DNA from 3 places in the Fictibacillus sp. KU28468 genome. Region 3 is predicted to be linked to each of the others. Evidence: riboswitches for the same ligand, from Rfam matches in the RefSeq annotation. Region 3 holds a riboswitch; each other region holds the start of a gene.
The links. A riboswitch is a leader RNA that binds a small molecule or an ion and turns the genes downstream of it on or off. The one in region 3 is predicted to bind S-adenosylmethionine.
Positions count from the first base shown of each region.

Region 1: another riboswitch for S-adenosylmethionine. It lies ahead of OKX00_RS17500 (Fur-regulated basic protein FbpA); the one in region 3 lies ahead of OKX00_RS20420 (sugar ABC transporter substrate-binding protein).
Region 2: another riboswitch for S-adenosylmethionine. It lies ahead of OKX00_RS17325 (ABC transporter ATP-binding protein); the one in region 3 lies ahead of OKX00_RS20420 (sugar ABC transporter substrate-binding protein).

Region 1 covers NZ_CP110666.1:3,341,571-3,344,652, forward strand. The annotation lists gene OKX00_RS17495 (YhgE/Pip domain-containing protein) at 1-1,133, shown strand, start outside; gene OKX00_RS17500 (Fur-regulated basic protein FbpA) at 1,139-1,318, opposite strand; SAM riboswitch class I at 1,728-1,833, opposite strand; gene OKX00_RS17505 (threonine synthase) at 1,906-3,082, opposite strand, start outside.
Region 2 covers NZ_CP110666.1:3,311,067-3,314,148, reverse strand. The annotation lists partial or broken gene OKX00_RS17340 (DNA-binding response regulator) at 1-35, shown strand, start outside; gene OKX00_RS17335 (hypothetical protein) at 130-405, opposite strand; gene OKX00_RS17330 (VanW family protein) at 526-1,392, opposite strand; SAM riboswitch class I at 1,567-1,674, shown strand; gene OKX00_RS17325 (ABC transporter ATP-binding protein) at 1,969-2,736, shown strand; gene OKX00_RS17320 (ABC transporter permease) at 2,758-3,082, shown strand, end outside.
Region 3 covers NZ_CP110666.1:3,871,910-3,874,991, reverse strand. The annotation lists gene cidR (cidABC operon transcriptional activator CidR) at 1-59, opposite strand, end outside; gene OKX00_RS20425 (hypothetical protein) at 187-894, shown strand; SAM riboswitch class I at 1,013-1,122, shown strand; gene OKX00_RS20420 (sugar ABC transporter substrate-binding protein) at 1,248-2,363, shown strand; gene OKX00_RS20415 (sugar ABC transporter ATP-binding protein) at 2,537-3,082, shown strand, end outside.

The DNA.
Region 1 (3,082 bases), 530 kb from region 3:
CAAAAGGAAACGCAGCACAAAAAACTAACCCGGATATCTCATACCAGCCTGATGAATTAGAAGCGATCAAAGAAGAATTGCATCAGCTTAAAAATACCGTCCAGCAGAACAAAGAAATCCTTTCTGGCCGTGCAGACTCATACACCGAACCTCTGCAGAAGCTTTCTTTATTTGCTCAACAGGACTGGCCCGCACAAGAACAGAAAATCCAACAGGCAGCAGATTTTATGAGGAACGATTTGCCGGGTGTCAAACAAGATATTCAAAAAGCAGGGATATTGATGGATACCCAGCTTCCCCAAATAGAACAAGCAATCCACAGGGCCGCTATATTTGCAGAAAAAGACTTGCCCGCCATGGAGAAATCCATCACACGTACGGCAGACAAAATCAGGGATTTTGAACGCAACAATAATTTGAGAGATATCATTAAAGCGTTAAAGAACGATGCTCAAAAGGAAAGTGATTTTCTGGCCGCTCCTATCACGTTGAAAGAGAATAAAATTTTTCCGATTCCTAATTATGGCTCAGCCATGACTCCCTTCTACACCTTACTTGCGCTTTGGGTGGGAGGAATGCTGCTCATCTCTTCTCTTAAAGTAGGTGAAGTTCCAAGTAAAGGAGAGATTTCACCGCTTTCTTTTTATTTTGGGAGGCTGATGACTTTTGCAACGATCGGCATGCTGCAGGGGCTTGTCGTATCTCTTGGTGACCTGTTCATTATCCATTCCTACATTGTGGACAAAACATGGTTTGTTTTATTTGCCATGTTCCTGAGCATCGTCTTTGTCATACTAACGTATACGCTCGTTTCCATCTTTGGAAATGTGGGTAAAGGCCTGGCGGTTATTTTTCTCGTTCTGCAGTTTTCAAGTTCAGGCGGAACATTTCCTGTGGCAATGACCTCTTCCTTCTTTCAAAAGCTTAATCCGTATATGCCGTTTACGTATGGAGTCAGTTTACTGCGAGAAGCAGCCGGGGGAATGATTAGAGAAGTTGTACTGTCTGACTTGTATCATCTGCTGCTTTTCCCCGCTGTTTTTCTTATTGCTGCCCTGTTTTTAAGAAAACCGTTGCAGCGAATACAGAATAGAAGGGGAGCAGGCGCGAAAAAAGCAAGAATACTTCAATGAGTGGTTTATTTAGCCTGCGGAAGGCTGTTCTTGCCGCCTACCGCCTTTGCATACTCCTCTTCAAGATCAGAGAGTGCCAGCTGAAATAAATGAAGCTCATCTTTTTTATAAATGCCCATATTGATGAGTTTATTGATCAGCTGATTTCGTTTGCTTTCCACAGCTCTTCTTAGTTGATTTTCCAAAACAATCCCTCCTTTTTACAAGGCTTTTTTAAAGCACATTGTTGATTTTCTTTCCTATTGTGCATCGCATACTGATGCTTGAAAGAGACCCTCAAGTCCTTTTTATACAGTAAGGTGTGTGTGATAGCTGGCGATGATATGAGCCTGCTGATTTGTGAAACAAATGAAACGCCCGAAAAGCAGAAGGCGGTTCAATCACACCCCACAAATAAACAACTACGTTTACTAATAAAGCTTTTAACAAAAAAATAACCGCCGTCATTTTCATGATGAAGCGCCTTTGGTTGACCAATCAGCAATCCTTATATTTCACAGTGAATTAGTTGGTTTTTCGCATAAATAAAAACCTCTTCTTGCGGAAGCAAAATACGCACAAGAAGAGGTTGAATCGCCATCATAAGTCATACTCTTCTTATCATTCAAGCGTTTTGCTTGTGGAATTGGCACAGTGCTCATAATTGAGTCCGCTGCCGAGGCTTCAAAGGGCCAGATCCCTCCACCTCTCTAAATAAGAAATATAAGATAAATGTATTCTATTGGATTCAATTATAGGGATTTCCATCTTATTGTCAAGACAATAACTCATTTTATTTTCGAATGATTTCTCCAGGCTCTAAAACGGGAGGATCTACAGAAAACGAATCAGGGTATTTAATCCCCTGCCCAGTATTTAGGCATATCACCTTTTCCTCTGCTTTGATCCAGCCATTTTCCCTCAATCGTTTTGAGGCGGCAAACACAGCCGCTCCTTCCGGACAAATAAAACTCCCTTCAAGCTCTGCAGTTTGGCGCTGAGTAAAGCTAATTTCATCTTCTGAAACGGCAACGGCGCATCCATCCGTTTCATAAAGTGCTTCAAGGACAAGGAAATCTCCGATCGCTTTTGGAACATTGATACCAAAAGCAGCTGTCTCAGAATTTTCCCAGAACTCCGATTCACTCTTGTGTTCTTCCCATGCTTTTACGATCGGTGCACATCCTTCAGCCTGGACAGCGACTAAACGCGGCAGTCTGCTTCCTTTAAATAAGCCCAGTTCCCTGAATTCTTTCAATGCTTTATATATGCCAATCAGCCCCACTCCTCCGCCTGTTGGATACACAATAACATCAGGCGGCTCGCTTCCGCATTGTTCTAAAATTTCATACCCCATCGTTTTCTTGCCTTCAATCCGGTAAGGTTCTTTTAATGTGGAAGCATCATAGAAACCTTCTTCCTTCACAAGGGACGCGACAATTTTTCCGGCATCACTGATCAGGCCGTTCACAAGAAAGAGCTCTGCACCTGAAATCGCCACTTCTTTTCTCGTAATGACTGGGGCATCCACCGGCATAACGATGTACGGCTTTATGCCGGCCCTTGCACAATAGAGTGACCAGGCGGCTCCTGCGTTGCCATTGGTCGGCATGGCAAGCCGGGTAATACCGAGCTCTCTGGCTTTTGAAACGCCGACTGCCGCTCCCCTGGCCTTAAAAGACCCGGTAGGTACCATGCCCTCATCTTTCATGAGCAGATTTGCAATTCCAAGCTTCTCACCGAGAGCAGGCATGGATAATAAAGGAGTCATCCCCTCTCCCAGTGATACCACATGATCTGGGTCTATAACAGGAAGAAGTTTGTGGTACCTCCAAAGATCATTCCTCTTCTTATTAATAATTTCATTCTCATTTTTCAGTTCCTCTAAATCATAGTTTACGAGAAGGGGGGAACCGCACTGGCACAATTGATTAGGTTCGTGATGAGCATAGATGCTGCCGCACTTTGGA
Region 2 (3,082 bases), 560 kb from region 3:
GATATCAAGTAACAGCTGCAAGTAATGGGAAAGAGGCTTTTCAACTCTAATCCATCACTTGGGCAGCCGTTTGCTTGCTTTTAAGGGAAAATAAAAAAGCCCAGCATTACGCTGAGCTGTAAATTTAAATTATTGAAATAGTCCGGAATGCAGAACTTCATTCGCTGCAGAAACAACATTGAACAAGAAAGCTCCCCACCATAAAAGACGGCCTCGGGAAGAAACTTTGCTCCATCTTGTTCCCTTGCCATGTTCTTTGAAATAAATAAGAGCAGCAAGGGCCGTTATATTAAAGAAGATCATGCTCCAGCGGGCTACAACAAGGTAAGTCGGACTAACTAATCCACCGGCAAGCAGCAATCCATTGATTAAGAACAGCATATAGAAAAACGGAAGACTTTTCATGTCATCACTTCTCTCCAAGATGATCAAATCCTCGTTTATTCTAACACCGCAATTATGAAATTGGAATGGGTTTGCTCAATGGTTAACAATGTTGACACATTTCTTATCCGAGCGGAAGAATCAATGTTTTTTCGAAGGAACATGTATGACATCAGAAGAAGAAATCATCACCATCATGCTCCCTCCATAGGTTTTGGCCCGGATCAGGATCGGCTGGTTATAACGGTTCTGAAAACGGAAATCAGGGCCGTACCAGCTTACGGTTGCATCCCTGCCTTTTGGAACATAAGGTACACTTCGGCTGTGTGAAAAACGCTGCACAATATGAAGTCCAGCCCGGTCCACGGCATTAAAAAGAGTAGAGGAGACCTGGCAGATTCCTCCGCCAACTCCTTCTGAAAGCTCTCCACGAACAATAACAGGTGCACGCATGTACCCTTTGTCCGTAGTCCGTCTGCCTACGACCCCGTTAAAGGAAAAGGTCTCTCCAGGAAACACGACTTGATTATCAATCGCTTTTGCGGCAAGTGAAATATTATGGGTCCTGGATGAATGAGAACGGTTGAAATAAGTGACATACTGAGCAAGGTGATTGGTCCTGATATTTCCAAGCAGCTCACTGTCAACCCTGGGGTGGACCGTTAATAGAGGGACTTCAAGTTTATGAGGCCCCTTGCTGAAAAAGCTGGCATAGAATTGCTCTTTAAACGCTTTTTTGTAGAGCATGGAACCGTTTTCTCCAGGAGTAATTCCTCCTAAATCATTAATTCTTGCATTAAGAGGCGGACGGTAAACCTGACCTTCCAATTTTGCAGCAAACGACTCGAATTTTTCACCGTCTATGATAGGCGTACCTGGCAGCGGAACCATAAAGTCTTTTCGATCAATAATTGCGATGGTTTGGCCTTGCTGAATCAATGATATACTCTCAGGCGTATAGACGGGCTGTACGGCCAGCAGCATACCGGTTAACAATGAAAGTAACATAACGAACAACCTCCCAAAAGATAGTATGAGGAAGGACGGCTGGATTTATGTAGTAAGCATTCACGTAAATAAAATTTAGATTTTTCAAAAAAGTTATTGACTTTCCATTGCACACCTGTTTTAATAACAATTAATCCGATGAGGATTATATGAATTAAAAACTCCATAAATTTTTTCTTATTCAGAGAGGTGGAGGGAATTGGCCCTGCGAAACCTCGGCAGCGGACTTTTTAACGAGAGAACTGTGCCAAATCCAACAAGCATCAGCTTGGACGATAAGAGAAGTAGAACGCTATTTAACTTCTTCTTACACGTCCTTGAGATGTAAGAGGAAGTTTTTTATTGAGTAAAAAAATATCGTGCAGCTGATTGGTAAACCAAAGGCCGTGTCTCAGTATTAGCAGACATGGCCTTTTGGTTTTCCTTTTTATCATAAACTGTTTCCGTTTGAAAGGGGGAATTTTATTCGCTGCAAATGTTCAAATTCGTCGACCGGACAACCGGAGGCTTTCCTTAAAAAGGAGGTTTCCGGTTGTTTTCTTTTTGCAAAAACGCAGGGAAGAAGGGAGATATGATATGACTTTACTGCAAATTAGTAAACTCAATCGGAGTTTTGAAACAGGAAAAGGCGTGACAAAAGCACTTGAGCAAATAGATCTCGATGTGAATCAAGGAGAATTTATTACTGTGATCGGCCCGAGCGGCTGCGGAAAAAGCACATTATTAAAAATAATTGCTGGATTGGATACAAGGCATGAGGGCTCTGTATTGCTGGATAACCAAAAAGTATCCGGGCCGAGCATTGATAAAGGGTTTATTTTTCAAGAACCCAGGCTGTTTCCCTGGCTGACCGTGGAAAAAAATATCGCGGCCAACTTGCCTGTGAAAGAAAGTGCTACACATGAAAAAGTTCGCGAGCTGATTAAGCTGGTACGGTTGGAGGACTTTGAAAATGCCTATCCAAAAGAGCTGTCGGGAGGAATGGCACAGCGGGTATCCATCGCAAGAGCCCTGCTTAGAAATCCTAAGATTCTTCTCTTAGATGAACCATTTGGAGCGTTGGATGCCTTTACCCGGTCACATATGCAAGAGGTACTGCTCAATATCTGGCAGAAGAACCGGACGACGATGATATTTGTGACTCACGACATCGATGAGGCCATTTATCTCGCCAGCACTGTAGTGATCATGAATCCCCGGCCAGGCACAGTCAGGGAGGTAATACCGATTGAACTGCCTCATCCACGGAGAAAAACAGATCTTGCTTTCCAGGAAATACGACAGCGGGTATTGAGTGAATTTGAAAAAGTGGAGGAAAGCGAGCGAGCAGCAACCGTCCGATAACGATATAAAGGAGATGATAAAATGAGCAATCAGACTGGGGTATTAACGAGAACGACTGTAGAACGAAAACAAAGCATCAAGGAAACAGCATCAAAAAAACAGAGGAAAAACCCATTTCTATCCCATTGGGCACGAGGATTGGCATTTCCCGTTTTTATCATCATTATTTGGGAACTGTCAGGTGCTTACGGACTTATTTCTGCCACCTTGCTGCCAAGGCCGAGTGAAATCCTTATCGCATTTAAGGACTTAATCCGTACCGGGGAATTATTCACCCATTTTAAAATCAGCTTGTTCCGGGCACTTACAGGATTTTTAATTGGCGGGGGACTTGGACTTCTGGCCG
Region 3 (3,082 bases):
CGTGTAAAGCTGTTATATTTGGCTACTTCAATAAAATACTGTAATTGTTTAATATCCACGATTGCACCTGCTTGCCGATGAACGGCGTTATTTTTCTGTAGTTTATCACGATTGCGGGATAAAAACCAAAATAGGGCAAATATGCATATACTGTTTTATTGAAATTGGTAAAGGCAGGGATGGCAGATGTACAGACAGCGGCAGGTTGTGGATGTGAAAAGGGGAAATGTGACGGGCGACGTGTCAATCGATACGGTGTATCTTACCGCTGAAAAAACAGTGGACAGTCCATACTGGATGAACATTGCGGCCGTGGTTCAGGACGGCAGGACCAACCAGTATGTGCAAATCCCTCTTAAAGAAAACTCAGGGTACAATCCTACCCTCTTTCTCGGAGATTTTACAGGAGATAAGGTAGAAGACATCATGGTCGTTATGGATACGGGAGGCAGCGGCGGTATGATCAATGCCTATGTATTTGCCTTCAGAAACGGCCAGTTCAGACCTCTTTTTGACTCCGGCGTATTCAGTGACCGGTATAAGTACAGAGTGTTTTATCTGGAGCAATATGAAGCTCAGGTCAACAGCTATAACCTGAATCAAAAATTTATTATCGATTTAAGTACGAGGGACAAGGAATACTTGTCTGAGATTTACTACCCGAATGGAAGATTAAAGGCTCCCATACAAGGATTTGTCTCACCTTTAAGCGGTCTTTACCCGGTGGACTTTGGCCGAAATGGCGTGTATGAACTGTTGGCTTACCAAAACATCGCCGGCAGATATAACGCTGACCGCCTCGGATATGTCCAGACTACCCTGAAGTGGAATGGCAGTGAGTTTGGTGCGGAGATGCAGAACGTTGCGATCTTTGGCGGAGATATCCGTGGATAAGCCTGGTGGATTAACCTCTTGTTTTGGAGAGGTTTTTTATATGATAAAAAAACCATTGACTTTCCCCCATTTGCGGATTAAAGTAATAACTATATTTTCTAAAAATTAAATATTCATTCTCTTATCAAGAGTGGCAGAGGGACTGGCCCTATGACGCCCAGCAACCGTTCCGTAATGGAATTGGTGCTAATTCCAGCAAAACAGCATGTCTGTTTTGAGAGATAAGAGAGGACGAATCCGTTATACATAAGTGATGAAACCTCTCTTTTTCCAGAGAGGTTTTTTTATGTGCTGAAGGGCCTGTCCTCCCGCCGGCTTGAGAAGAGAGATATACAAAAAAGGGAGCTGGGGAAATGAAACGATTCATTAAAAGCGCGGCAATCTCCGCGGTGGCTTTATCACTTTTATTAACGGGCTGTTCATCCGAAAGCAATACCGCTTCATCAGCTGGCAAACATGAAAAGGTTTCGTTCGATAACGTACCGAAGCGGTTTGCCAAAGGGCAGGGAGCCCGAATCAAGGTTATCCGTAAAATCGGGGGTGATGATCATACAGCCCAATTTTTAGCAGGTGCTAAAGCGGAAGGAGAGGCACTTGGTTTTACCGTTGATACCTACACAGCAAACGGTGATACCGCCAAGTTCCATGATGCGATTGCCCAGGCGGCTGATGAGAATTACGACGGTTTTATCATCTCTCACGGTGATGATGCGGCTACCATAAACGATATTAAGAAGCTTCGGGAAAAAGGAAAGAACGTGGTGACGTTTGATTCCAATCCGAACCTCGCGAAAGTAGGCGGTGTCACACTTACGTCTCAGGACGATGAAGCCCTTGCCAAGCTGGCTCTCGATCAGCTCGTTAAAGAGAACAAAGGGAAGGCCAACATCGTTTATCTTTGGGTAGACGGGTTCCCGCCGATGGTGCGACGCAACGCCGTCTATAAAGAAACATTGAAGAATAACCCGGGAATCAAGGAAGTAGAACGCTTTGGCGTTGCTTCTGCAGATACGTCGGTCCAGACGCAAAATGCGGTGACGGCCATGCTGAACAAACATAAAAAAGGCGAGATTGATGCCATTTTTGCCACATGGGATGCCTTTGCGATCGGGGCTGCACGTGCGATTAAAGAAGCGGGACGCAACGAAATCAAAATTTACGGAATTGACGTCTCCAATGCAGACCTTCAAGAAATCCAGAAAAAAGAAAGTCCTTGGAAGTACACGGCTGCTGTTGATCCTAAGCTCATTGGGGCAGTGGATATGAGAATTCTTGCTAAAAAGCTTGCGGGTGAAAAAACACCTCAAAAATATGATTTGAAAGCTTCTCTCGTTTCACAAAAGGTTCTGCAAAAATCAAACGAGGGTGTGAACATGGTCAACCTGTCCAAAGAAATTAAAGGCTGGGGCCAGTCTGATGCGTTTGAGGAAGATTGGATGAAGACACTAAAGGATCACTACCAAAAGTAAACAACAGTCGGACATGAAGCTGAATGGGACTTGACCAGCCTATTAAGGGTCTATCTCATGCATCAGTACGTGATGGAAATCTTTAAGTAAATCAAAATCCAGCATTAAATGAAAACTTGCACTCTCTTTCTAGGCTTAAGAGAGTGTTTGCTTTGAGGGAAGGGGAGAAGCAGATGGCTCTGTTGGAGATGAAGGATATAAGTATTGAGTTTCCGGGTGTAAAAGCGTTGAATCGTGTGAGCTTTGCCAGTGAGACCAGCCGGGTTCATGCGCTGATCGGAGCGAATGGGGCTGGGAAATCGACCCTTATGAAAATTCTGTCGGGAGCCTACAATCATTACACGGGCGAGATTCATTTGGACGGAAAAAAAGCGGCCATCACTTCGCCGAGAGATGCCCTGGACGAAGGAATTCAAATCGTCCATCAAGAGGTTGACACCGCGCTGATCCCGTATTTAACCGTTGGTGAAAATATTCTGCTGCATGATCTGGTCAACGAGATGGGTAAAAAGCAGCTTGTAAGATGGAAACAGCTGCATAAGAAGGCATCGCAAATTTTGGAAGAGATGAACATCAACGTCTCTTCCAAAAAGCTGGTCAGTGAGCTTACACTTGCTCAAAAGCAGATGGTTCTCATCGCCCGAGCGGTTTCAGCACAGTGCCGTTTTCTAATTTTGGATGAACCGACTGCGCCGTTAAGCCATTCAGAAACAAACGAA